DNA from 3 places in the Ruegeria sp. H3 genome. Region 1 is predicted to be linked to each of the others. Evidence: riboswitches for the same ligand, from Rfam matches in the RefSeq annotation. Region 1 holds a riboswitch; each other region holds the start of a gene.
The links. A riboswitch is a leader RNA that binds a small molecule or an ion and turns the genes downstream of it on or off. The one in region 1 is predicted to bind cobalamin.

Region 1 (4,210 bases):
GCACCCGGGCAGGTGCCGTGACCAAAAAAGACAAGGCGCCCTGCATAGCTTTTGTCTTTGTACCCTGTCGAAGCATCGCAACTGGCGTTGTCGACATAGGCGCGCAGCTCAAAGCTTTCGGTCGGCGGGCGCATGCGATGGAATTCAAGTTCCGCCCTGACAAACCCGGCTTTCACCGTGCCCAGCCGAACCTCGGTCACATTGCTGGCCGCCGCTGACAAAGTGGCCACTGGCGCGCTGTCTGCGGTGCCCAAAGCACCAATCGCGGCTTCAACGGAATCCTCGGAATAGATGTATCGAAGTGAGGTTTCCGCATCGATCAGATCGCGGCCCACCCGACCATCATATACAACTGTGTCCAGAACATGCTGTGGAACATTGGCCGCGGGCCACAGCGCCTGCCAATCCGCCCAAACCTTGTCGCACATCGCATGGTGCAGCCAGAAAACGGGATCGTAAGACGCGGACACTGTGCTGCCCATATCTCCAATCGAGCGGGGCAATGGCGACGATGCATCCGTGCCACCCGTTAAAACGTGGATACCGCCATGAGCCGCAAAGTTGAAGTCGGCCTGGAAGGCTTCAAAGTTTGGATTGGTCAGGTAACGCTCAACCTCATCCTCCAGCAACGGGATATTGCTGCGCAGGCGCGTCGTGTATCTGCGTGTAAAGACCTCGTCGCCGGTCAAACCCAGGGCAATGCTGCGATAGAGGCTGTGCGCGCGGGCAAGCGGATTGGGAACATCATCCCCGGCACCGTTTGTGTAGGTCGCATCATCCACCACTTTCGGCAGCCCGTTCGAGGCATGCGTCGCCGTGGCAAACTGCGTCCAATCCCAATAGGGAAGCGTAAGTTCAAGTTCGTCATCCCCGCGCTTCCATTGCAGCGCGCTGTTGAGCGCTTTTTCGAACGAATAGACATAGGACCGGTGCCAGGTCAGAAACGTGCGGTCATCGTCATGGCAAAGGTCTTGATCATAACCGTGCCCACGCGCCAGAGCGAAATACCCGCGCCGATCACCCATCGCGATGCCCGAGATTTCGTACATCGCAGCATAGGCGTCACGCAGGTCCTGGATATCTTCTTCACGCAATCTGATCAGGTCGAAACGGATCAGCGGCAACCCGGCCTGTTTTCTTAGAAAGTTCAGTTTGGCAATCGTTGTCATCTAAAAATCCCCCTTAAGGAGTGCTTCAATGCGCCCAGTATAGCATAAAACCAACGCCGATGGCGGTGGCACGCTCAAACGCTCGGCACTACTAGATGACGATTGGCAGATCTAACGCTGCTCTTTCTCATGCAGCACGCGCCCAATGATATTCATTAGCAACTGGGCCGCAAGGATTTGGGTGGAGCTGGTGGCGTCATAATCCGGTGCGACTTCAACAAGATCGAGTCCGACAATGTCGCCCCGCTTGGCCAGACCTGCCATGAGCTCTAGCACTTCGTAGTAAATGAACCCGCCATGGCTTGGTGTACCTGTACCTGGGGCGATGGATGGGTCGAAGGCATCAATGTCTATAGTCACATAATACCGCGCGCCTTCTGGAATGCGGGCCAGCATCCCATCGACCCCCATTTTGCGGAATTGCCGGACAGATTGGATGTCTGATCCCATGGCGCGGGCATCCGCATAGCCATCCTTAGCGGTGGACGACACATTGCGAATGCCGATCTGACTGAGGCCGGTGACATAGGGTTTTTCGGCGGCACGGCGCATTGGGTTTCCGTGGCCATAGCGCACCCCATGCCGTTCATCGACAAAATCCAGGTGCGCGTCGATTTGCACCACATGAATTGGTTCTTGATCATCAAAGGCATTGATGCAGGGGATATTGATCGAATGATCGCCGCCCAAGACGACCGGTAGCGCCCCCGCCTCCAGTATTTTGCGCACCCCAAACTCGATATTTGCATGGCTTTTCATTGTGTCGGTATGCACGATGTCTGCATCGCCGATATCAACAATGGTTACTTTGGCCGGATCCAGATAGGTGACATCATCTTCGTGGTCATAAGCGCCAGCATGGCCGAATGAGAACAGCGTCGACGCCTCACGGATCGCGCGTGGCCCCATCCGCGCCCCGGACCGCCATTGACAGCCAAAATCAAACGGGGCGCCAAGAACCGCAACGTCGGCGTCAATCGCGTCCCAATCCTCGACATAGGGATACTTGCCAAAGGTACAGATACCAACGAAAGGCAGGTTCAATCGGCCGGACTCGTAGCCATGGTTCGACATATGAGGGTTCTTTCTGTTCAGATCTTCAACATTTGCGAACATTAAGGCACCCGAATGCCACGCCCTGTAAAGCCTTTTGCATGGATTGAACTCACTGCCATTTCAGCTTTGGCGGACATTTTCGGCGTTGTCAGATTGCGCCAAACCCAGTGGACATAGTGAATCGCGTATGAGACAGTGAAAGCGATGGTGTCCGGCTCGGTTCGAGTCGGCTGAAAAGGGAACACGGTGCGGGTTCATACCCAATTCCGTGACTGCCCCCGCAACTGTAAGCGGCGAGCGACCCCGTTGGAAACCACTGAGCCCTAGGGTTCGGGAAGGAACGGGAAAGCGTTGACCCGCAAGTCAGGAGACCTGCCATCTACGGTGTGTGATGCCATGCGCCGCAGTCAACTTGAACCCGGGCGGGGTGCCTTGGGAACGGCAGAGACGACCGAAGGACCAAGCGTCCCCGGCACATCACCGTGACCAGCCACACTCCTCCCCTTGCGCGGAGGGCGCGATGTTATTGGAACGGACGATTATTCAACTCGATACAGGCCCCATGCCTGCGGATGAAGCACGTCAGATGGGACAGCTTGGCTATATGCAATGGATCGCGGGTGTTCCTGGCAATGCCTGCTATGAAGTAGCTGCGAGGCATGCTTACGAAACAGCTGCACCATTTAAAGATCACTCACCTGCCGTTGCAGCGTTCTGCGACTTGCTTTTGACTTCGCTGGAACAGCCGTTCAGACCTTTGCCACTTGCCACGCCAAAACGTGAAAGGCGCGGGGGTGCACAAGCCCGCCGATCTTTTCGCATGCCGCTGTGACATAGAACAGGCTGCGGGATCATCGCACATCTTTAGGCTCTTAAACGCAATCGAATACCCACCTCCGGCGACTACAAATTTTACCGGCACAACAGGTTTCATTTGCCGAGTCCGGTGTTTGCGTGGATAGTCCAGAATTGCATGCTTGCTTGCGCCCGCTGACCCACACGTAAACGCCAAAGGACATGCTATGGATCAGGTGAAATTCACGCAGATGAAGGACGGGGACAAAGAGGACTACACCTTCCTCGATACTCTGGAGCGTGAGTACTGCAAAGGAACGTCAGATCGTTTGCTCGAGGCGATGGAGAGGCTCGACAAAAGCCTGTCCGGCTATCAAGTCACACGTCTTGGCCATTCGGTGCAGTCAGCAACCCGCGCCTGGTTTGACGGGGCAGACATAGATTGGATCGTTGGCGCCTTGCTGCATGATATCGGTGACATCTATGCGCCGCATAATCACGATGAATATGCGGCCTCAATCCTCAAACCCTTCCTACGCGAACAGGTCACGTGGTGCGTGCATACCCATGGGGATTTTCAGCTTGTTTACTTCGGAGAGCACGTAGGCGCGAACCCCGAAAAACGCCAAGCTCATCGTGACAGCATCTATTTCGATGACTGTGCCGAGTTCTGTGAACGCTGGGATCAATCGAGTTTTGATCCCGCTTATCCCAGCAAACCACTGTCTTTCTTTGCAGATATGGTGCGTGAGGTGTTTGATCGCACACCCTATGATCCGGCTGTTGTTCAACCTGGCGTCCGGGTTCCGCTCACCGATGACGCCGTTGCTGAAATGCGATGGGCGTAGGATGTATTCGATCTAGTCAAATCACGGCCTGCTTTGTTCAAACATGCGGAGTTGGTAGAGGTGATTTGATACTCGTTGAGCACAAAAGCGGGCCAATCAGCACTACAAGAATCGCAGAATTCAGTTGTGACAAGCCAGTTTGTAATAAATACAGACGCCCCGCGACATCAGTTCGACGCCAGCTATCAACGCCTAAGAACAAACCTTTGCAACAGAGAAAGCTATGTTGTCCTGATCTGGATCATCAAGGCCAATCAAGGCTCTGATCAACTTATCCGCAATAGCGTCGCAACTCACTTCATGATTGCGCGTAACAACCTCTTGAATGTCCTTGTCTTCTAG
Region 2 (4,210 bases), on a different contig from region 1:
GGCTAAGAGCTTACCAAGTTGAACAAAAAAACCCGGGCGTTCGCGCCCGGGTTTTCTTTTTCCTGAGACAGGGTTCAGACGCCGACGTCGACAATCGCCTGCGCCAGAATCGGTACGGTCGTCGCGTTCAGCCCGGCAATATTCAACCTGCTGTCGCCGACCATGTAGATCCCGTGATCGTTACGCAGTTGCTCGACCAGTTCAGGGGCCGCGCCGAGGCGCGAGAACATGCCGCGGTGCTGGGCGACAAAGCCGAACCGGTCTGATCCGGTCAGACGCTGCAACTCGTCCGCCAGTTGCTGACGCAGGCCCAGCATGGACAGGCGCACCTCCTCCAGCTCAGCGGCCCAATCTGCGCGCAAGGCGTCGTCGTTCAGGATGGTGGTCACGACCCGTGCGCCATGGTCCGGCGGAAACGAGTAGTTCTGGCGGTTCAGGAAGGCCAGCGTGCTCTGGTTCAGCGCGGTCTGCGCCACATCGTCACTGATCGCCATCAGCAACCCGGTGCGTTCACGGTAAACGCCGAAATTCTTCGAACAGGACGCCGCGATCAGGCAGCGCTTGACCGACGATGCCACCAGACGGGTTGCCTGCGCGTCTTCCTCAAGACCGTCGCCGAAACCCTGATAGGCGATGTCGATCATGGCAACCAGCCCAAGCTCGTTGATCAGGTTCACCACCTCTTGCCACTGCACGGGGTTCAAGTTTGCGCCGGTTGGGTTGTGGCAGCAACCATGCAGCAGAACCACGTCGCCCGCCTTGGCAGTTTTCAGGTCCTCGATCATACCGTCGAAATCGACGCCGCGGGTTTCGCCGTCGAAATAGCGATACGGAACCGCCTCGATACCCAAGTAGCTCAGGATCGACAGGTGGTTTGGCCATGTCGGGTTCGATACAAACACGCGCGCCGCAGGATTGGCCATGCGGATCATCTCGAACGCCTGACGACAGGCACCCGTCCCGCCCGGTGTCGCAACGGCGGCAATATTGGCACGCGGTACTGCGTCGCCGAGGATCAGGCCGATCATCGCATCGGCATAGGCCGGATCACCTGCCAGTCCCGTATAGGCTTTGCTCTCCTGCTCCTCCAGAATGCGCTTTTCGGCGGCTTTGACCGCTCGCATAACCGGGGTAACACCTTCGGCATTCTTGTAGACACCAACACCCAGGTCGATCTTCTGATCGCGCGGGTCTTCGCGGTACATCTGCATCAGCGCCAAGATTTTGTCGGCGGGCTGCGGTTTGAGGTTCTCGAACATCAGGTCTCTCCGGTTGCGACGGGCAGGGTTGGGAAAGCACCCCATTCAGCCCAGGAGCCGTCATAAAGCGCGTGGTCTTTTTTGCCCATGCGTTCAAGCGCAAGGCTTAGGATTGCAGCGGTCACGCCCGAACCGCACGAGGTGATCGCCGGTTTGGTCAGATCCACGCCTGCGGCCTCAAACACGGCGCGGCACGCATCGGGCGACTTCATTGTACCATCACTATTCAACAGGCTGCCAAAGGGCACGTTGCGCGACCCTGGTATGTGGCCAGATCGCAGCCCTTCGCGCGGTTCAACCTCGGTTCCGGCGAAACGGGCGGCAGCACGGGCATCGATAATCTCATGATCAGCCAGTTTGGCGGCCGCAGACACTTGTGTCACGTCGCGTACCAGATGGTTCTGCACCCGAACGGTCATATGCCGATCCCGGATCACCGGGGGCAGATCTTCAACCTCTCGCCCTTCGGCCTGCCATTTCGGCAAACCCCCGTCCAGAACGGCGATGTTCTCTTGGCCCATCAGGCGGAACAGCCACCAGACCCGCGCGGCCGACATCAGCCCGGCCCCGTCATAGACGACCACCTGATGACCATCGCCGACGCCCATCGCCCGCAGGCGTGACATGAACTTCTCGACCGGCGGCGCCATATGTGGCAAGTCCGAACGTTGGTCCGAAATGTCATCAATATCGAAGAAGCGCGCGCCGGGGATGTGGCCCGCATCATATTCCGCCTTGGCATCGCGGTTCTGCGCAGGCAGGTACCACGATCCATCCAGGATCCGCAGATCCGGGTCCTTCAGATGGGCGGCAAGCCAGTCGGTGGAAACGAGGGTTTTGGGATCGTCTTGCATCAAAGCCTCCCCTAAGCGAGTCTGAGTTTCCCTATATCCGAGCGGACAAACGTGCAAGCCATGCCAAGGCCTGCACCCCCCGGCGCGCTGACAATTTTTTCCAAACATACACGTTTGCCTGCTTGACAGGCGGCACCCCGTGCCAGACACCTGCCGGACATGGTTTCCAAAGGGGAATTCCCCCTGAGGAACGAAAAGGGAATCCGGTGCGACAGTAGCTGTCAATTCCGGAACTGCCCCCGCAACTGTAAGCGGAGTTTCGCCCCATCATGGCCACTGACCGAAGCAATCGGTTGGGAAGGCCGGGATCGAAGCCAATCCGCAAGTCAGGAGACCTGCCATGTGCAAACCGGGCGAAAGCCCAATTTTTAAACCTTTCTGCCGTCGGGTGTGACGGGAAGGAGACCAAACTATGCATATCGAACCGGGCGTCGTAAATGGCGCCAAACTTGTCTTGAGCTACGCCACCGCAACTGGCGCAGGGCTCTATGCCGCTAAACTGGCATGGGACAGCCTGAAAAGCAGCGGCCTTGCCAGCCTTGCCATTCGCTCAGCCCTGACCATTGGGCTGGTTTTCACCTTCTTTGAGGTGTTGCCGCACTTCCCGGTCGGGGTGTCAGAGGTTCATTTTATTCTAGGATCGACCCTGTTTTTGTTATTCGGTGCGGCCCCTGCCGCCATCGGCCTGATCGCGGGCTTGTTTATTCAGGGGTTTTTCCTGGCGCCTTTCGACCTGCCTCAGTTCGGGATGAACATGACAACGCTGCTGGTACCATTGTTTGCCTTGCAGGCCTTGGCCAACCGCATCATTGCGCCAAATACGGCCTATATTGATCTGAAGTATTCTCAGGCACTTGCGCTGTCGACGGCCTATCAGGGCGGTGTCGTCGTCTGGGTGGCGTTCTGGGCCTTTTATGGCCAAGGATTTGGTGCAGAAAACCTCGCCGCCGTTGTCAGCTTTGGCGCTGCGTACCTCCTGGTTATCCTGATAGAACCACTGGCTGATTTGGCCGTGTTGGCCGCAACAAAATCCATGCGGGATCTGGGCCGGATTGGGCTGTTCACACCGCGCCTTCACAACACTGCATAACTCTATTGCGCCGCGTTACCCTTCGCGGCGCAACCTGAAATGCTGAATAATCCCGATCACGCTAATGATGATCCAGAAGCCTTCAATCAACATTGACGCCAGATTGAAGTTCTGAAGCAGCGAATAGACAATCAAAACAGACCCCAGCAGGTTCACCACGGGAAACGCCAGATCTTCGGAATTCATATACCGCATCTGCGTCGCGAAATAGGCGGCAACCACGATCAGAGCCCCGAAGGAACCGATGGCGTCCACGATGGTCAGACTGTTGAAAAACTCACTCATCAATGAACCTTGCCGTTTTCCTGAACATCCGGCTGTTGCGCATAGTGATGCATGTTCAAAAACGCCGCCCCTTCAGCACCTGCGCGATATCCGTGCGGGACATCCGCTGCAAATCGAAGTCCCTGCCCCGTTTGCAAAGACACCCAAGCCTCACCTTTCAGAATGTCCAGCGTGCCGCTGAGCACAAAGACCTCCTCGGTCACACCAGCGGCATGGGCAGGGGACTCATGGCTTTGGTTCGGGTCGAGGTTGACGTGAAATGTCTCTGCCCCCAAGGCCGGATCAAAGGGGAAAACGATCTTGACCTCGATACTGCCGGGAAAGGTAACGGTTTGAAAAACCGACGGATCACCATTCACGGTGTCGATCAACGCGCTGAGCGGCAGCTGAAATCCTTTGGCAATCTTCCAGAGCGTGGCGATCGTCGGGCTTGATTCGCCGCGTTCGATCTGACCTAGCATCGCTTTGCTGACACCGGTGATTTCGGCAACTTTCGACAGGCTCAGCCCCGAAGCGGCCCGCACATCCCTTAGTTTCAGTGTTATGTCGTCCGGAGCCATGCCGTTGTCTTTCGAATCCTCTTGTGCGTTATAGCGCACATATGGTACGTGCGCTATAACGCACATTCCCCGCATATCGCAACCGGGGCAAAAGGGAAACAGCATCATGCCAATGTACCGATCCAGAACCTCTACCCATGGCCGCAACATGGCCGGTGCCCG
Region 3 (4,210 bases), on a different contig from region 1:
GTCTTGCCTGCGAACCCTGCGCCGATGCTTATGCTGCCTTGCTAAGCCATCACGGGACGGATCGAGCGGTGATGTTGGACCCCAACATCCGACCGGGGTTTATCCAGGATCAGACCAGATACCGCACCCGTTTGAATGCCATGATTGCGCAGACCGATATCCTCAAAGTCTCGGATGAAGATCTGGACTGGATCATTCCGGGGCCCGAAACCCATGCCGAGAAAGTGCCTTTGTTGCTGCAAGCCGGTCCCGCGGTTGTGATTGTTACACGTGGGAGCCAGGGGGCTTCGGGTTATCTACGCGATGGCTCGGAAACCACGATACCGGTTAAAGCGGTTCAGGTTGTCGATACGGTGGGGGCGGGCGATACGTTCAACGCTGGCGTGCTGGCGGAACTTCACCGTTCCGGACATCTGACCAAAGCCGGGCTGCGCGATCTGACAAAAGAAAGCCTGCGTGCAGCTTTAGCGTTGGGTGCAGATGTTGCAGCAGTCACCGTATCGCGTGCCGGGGCCAACCCGCCCTGGGCGCACGAGCTCTAGTCCCAAAAAGGGAAGTCACATGAAACGTTCCGACATCAACCACATCAAGACCGATGCACAGGCCTTTATCCAGTCTTTCGGTTTCATCCTGCCCCCCTTTGCCGACTGGTCTCCGGATCAGATGCGCAGCGCCAAGGCCGACACGATCCGCGCCCGGGGACTGGGATGGGACATCACCGACTACGGGCAAGGCAAATTTGATGAGCTTGGCCTGTTCCTGTTCACCCTGCGCAATGGGGATGAGAACGATCTGAGCCAGGGTCGTGGGATGCTTTATGCAGAAAAACTGCTGATCTCGCGCGACAAGCAGCTGTCGCCGATGCATCGTCATATCGTCAAAGCCGAGGATATCATCAACCGGGGCGGCGGCGATCTGGTGATGGAGATCTATGCCTCGAACCCCGATGGCAGCGTAGACCGCGACACACCGGTTGTGGTGCCCAGCGACGGATGCGATATCACCATCACTCCGGGCGAATTGCTGCGCCTGAAACCCGGCGAAAGTGTAACCCTTATGCCCGGAATCTGGCACGCCTTCTGGGCCGAGCGTGGGGATTGCCTGATCGGCGAGGTCTCAACCGTAAACGACGACCGCACCGATAACGTGTTCGAACAACCCATTCCCCGCTTTGCCACGATCGACGAAGATACCGAGGCCGAGTTCCTGCTGGTTGCGGATTACTGATCTACCCCGAGATTGACCCGAGCCTCTCAGCGATTGCTTGACAAGCGTGTCTTGTCCAGAATAGCTGACCTGTGATGGTTCCCGCAGCTTTGGGTGCGGGATGAAAATGGGAATACGGTGCGGCCCCCGGAATATCGGAACAGGCCAAGTCCGTAACTGCCCCCGCAACTGTAAGCGGTGAGTGACGCCAAATCACCACTGGCCCGAGAAGGCCGGGAAGGTTGGCCAAGCGATGACCCGCAAGTCAGGAGACCTGCCATCACCTGTGAAACCAACCCGGGACGGGGCGTCCCGCAAGGAGGATTGATGGCATATTCGCGTCCTATCGGGACTGGCACTTTCGACACGGGCATTCTGCGCGTTGAGGATGGCCATGCATCGCGCGGCTGATCATTTTGTGCTGATCTGCTCGACCTGTCAGGGTGAGATCGAGGCCAGCACAGCTCAGAGCATCCTGGACGCAGCCCTGCCCGATGGGTTTGCAACGCGTCTGATCCCGTGCATGGCGGGATGTGAACGCCCGATGACCGTAGGGCTTCAAGCCGAAGGCAAAGCGCAGTACCTGTTTGGCGATATCCAAAGCACCACTGATCTGGATGCAATCGCCGCATTCGCCCATCAGTTCCACAACAGCGAAAGCGGCTGGACCAGCGCTACAGACCGGCCCCCTGCCCTGCTCTTCAAAACACTGGCCCGCCTGCCCCGGCTGCCCCAAAGGGACAAGGCATGAGCTTTCTGGTCGCCGACAATTTGGAATACTACGCCCTGAATGGCGATGTGCTGTTGCAAGATGTCTCCTTCTCTTTGGACGAGGGGGCGATCCTTGCCATCGCGGGCCCCAACGGCGCCGGGAAAACAACGCTGCTGAACCTGCTCTGCGGGGTCGAGCGTCTGGCGCTGGGAGACGTTCGGATCAACGGTCAAAGCCTACGCAGCCTGTCTGCGCAGGAACGCGCCCGGACCATTGCGGTTGTTGGTCAGCAGGAACTGCCCGATGGCCGCCTAAAGCTGCGCGACTACGTTGCGCTGGGCCAGATTCCCATTCAAAGCGACCGCTCGGCAGAAGACCACAAGATGGATCTTGCACGCGTTCTGCGCACAACCGAGCTGACCCATCTGGCGGACAAGCCGATGCAGCGGCTCTCGGGCGGCGAACGCCAACGCGCCCATATCGCGCGTGCATTGGCGCAGAACCCCTCGCTGTTGTTTCTGGACGAGCCCACCAATCATCTGGACCCCGATGCCAAGGGGCACATGCTGTCGCTGGTGGCCGAACTGGGCGTAACAGTGGTGATGATCGTACACGACCTTGTCATGATCCCGGAATTCGCCAGCCATGTCGCGCTGATGAAATCCACACGCATGACGGGCTTTGGGCCAGTCGACCAAATACTGACGCCGGATCAAGTGCGCGACACGTTTGGTGTTGACTACCTGTGCTTCCAGCACGAAGGGCGCGTGATCCCGGCGCTGGATATCCGAAAACGAACGCTTTCATCTTAACAGGAGAGAACGATGAAACAGAAGCTTTGGTCAGCTTTGATGATCACCGGTTTGGCCAGCGGCGCAGCAGCGCATGAGGTGACCGTGGACAATTGCGGAGAACCGCTGGTGTTCGACGCGAAGCCGGAACGGCTGGTGGTGCATGACATGAACATGACCGACATGGCCTTTGCGCTGGGCCTGCAAGAACACATCGTTGGCCTGACCGGTATCACCGGTTGGTACAAGACAAGCCCTGATTTCGATAAGCTGCGCGGTGAAATCCCGGAACTGGCGCCGAAATACCCAACCGTCGAAAACCTGGTTGCGGCAGAACCTGACCTGTTCTTCGCAGGCTGGTATTACGGCATGAAGCCCGGTGGTGACGTGACCCCGGACACTCTGGCCCCGTTCGGCATCAAGACAATGATCCTGACCGAAAGCTGCGTGCATATGGACAAGGACCGCCCTGAGGCCAGCATGGACCTGTTGTTCAACGATGTGCTGCGCCTGGGTCAGGTCATGCATGTCGAAGAAAAGGCCGAGGAACTGGTTGCAGGCTGGAAAGAACAGCTTTCTGCCATTGAAGCCAAAACCACCGATCTGGCCAAACCCCGTGTCTTCCTGCTGGACGGCCCGGCAGATGCACCCTTTACCGCTGGCAAATTCGCCATCCCCGATGCGATGATCGCAGCGGCTGGCGGCGAAAACGTCACCCATGACATGGATACCAGCTGGGGCCGCACCTCGTGGGAAGCGGTTGCTGCATCGAACCCGGAATTTCTGGTGCTGCTTGACTATCAGACCGGCAACGGGGCAGAGGACACGTTCAAGTTCCTGCAAGAGCACCCGGTGATGTCCCAAACAGACGCTGTGAAAAATGAACGCTGGATCGGTCTGCGCTACGAAGAGCTGACACCGGGACCGGCAAACATTGACGCGATCCAGAAGATGGCGGATGCGATGCACCCGACGGCGACCAACTGATATGGTCCATACGGGCCGGATAGTTGTGCTGGGGGCGGTCGTTCTGACCGCCCTTTTGCTGCTGTCGACAGTCTACGGTACAACCCCGATCCCGGTGGCAGATGTCATTGCCGCCATCGGCCTGGGCACAGGTCTGTCAGAAGGCGAGATGTCGCCGCTGCATCGGATCGTGTTTGATCTGCGCCTGCCGCGTGCGCTGTTCGCCGCTGTCATCGGTGCGGGGCTTGGTGTTGTGGGGGTGGTTCTGCAGACCACCACGCGCAACGACTTGGCAGACCCATTTCTATTCGGTCTCTCGTCGGGCGCGGCTGCGGGCGCTGTTCTGGTCATCACGGTCACCGGCGATGTGCTGGGCATCTGGACCCTGCCGCTGGCTGCGTTTTGCGGTGGCTTGATCGCATCGGGCATTGTGTTGGCCTTGGTACAGGGGTTGCGCACAAGCGCACCGGAAAAACTGATCCTGGCAGGGCTTGCCGTGTCTTTCCTGTTCTCCGCCATCACTAACTATCTGATC

Region 2: another riboswitch for cobalamin. It lies ahead of ACR0JE_RS13590 (energy-coupling factor ABC transporter permease); the one in region 1 lies ahead of ACR0JE_RS17985 (hypothetical protein).
Region 3: another riboswitch for cobalamin. It lies ahead of ACR0JE_RS13375 (DUF1636 family protein); the one in region 1 lies ahead of ACR0JE_RS17985 (hypothetical protein).

The regions. Positions count from the first base shown of each region.
Region 1 covers NZ_JBQFOD010000020.1:8,727-12,936, reverse strand. Annotated here, with positions in the region: gene ACR0JE_RS17995 (tyrosinase family protein) at 1-1,169, opposite strand, end outside; gene speB (agmatinase) at 1,281-2,243, opposite strand; cobalamin riboswitch at 2,414-2,619, shown strand; gene ACR0JE_RS17985 (hypothetical protein) at 2,746-3,057, shown strand; gene ACR0JE_RS17980 (HD domain-containing protein) at 3,248-3,868, shown strand; gene ACR0JE_RS17975 (PP2C family protein-serine/threonine phosphatase) at 4,061-4,210, opposite strand, start outside.
Region 2 covers NZ_JBQFOD010000011.1:10,751-14,960, reverse strand. Annotated here, with positions in the region: gene ACR0JE_RS13605 (ammonium transporter) at 1-6, shown strand, start outside; gene ACR0JE_RS13600 (amino acid aminotransferase) at 75-1,259, opposite strand; gene sseA (3-mercaptopyruvate sulfurtransferase) at 1,259-2,113, opposite strand; cobalamin riboswitch at 2,257-2,470, shown strand; gene ACR0JE_RS13590 (energy-coupling factor ABC transporter permease) at 2,526-3,203, shown strand; gene ACR0JE_RS13585 (CBU_0592 family membrane protein) at 3,219-3,488, opposite strand; gene ACR0JE_RS13580 (helix-turn-helix domain-containing protein) at 3,488-4,048, opposite strand; gene ilvD (dihydroxy-acid dehydratase) at 4,155-4,210, shown strand, end outside.
Region 3 covers NZ_JBQFOD010000010.1:139,286-143,495, reverse strand. Annotated here, with positions in the region: gene ACR0JE_RS13385 (carbohydrate kinase family protein) at 1-542, shown strand, start outside; gene ACR0JE_RS13380 (D-lyxose/D-mannose family sugar isomerase) at 562-1,227, shown strand; cobalamin riboswitch at 1,286-1,502, shown strand; gene ACR0JE_RS13375 (DUF1636 family protein) at 1,601-1,957, shown strand; gene ACR0JE_RS13370 (ABC transporter ATP-binding protein) at 1,954-2,730, shown strand; gene ACR0JE_RS13365 (ABC transporter substrate-binding protein) at 2,743-3,696, shown strand; gene ACR0JE_RS13360 (FecCD family ABC transporter permease) at 3,698-4,210, shown strand, end outside.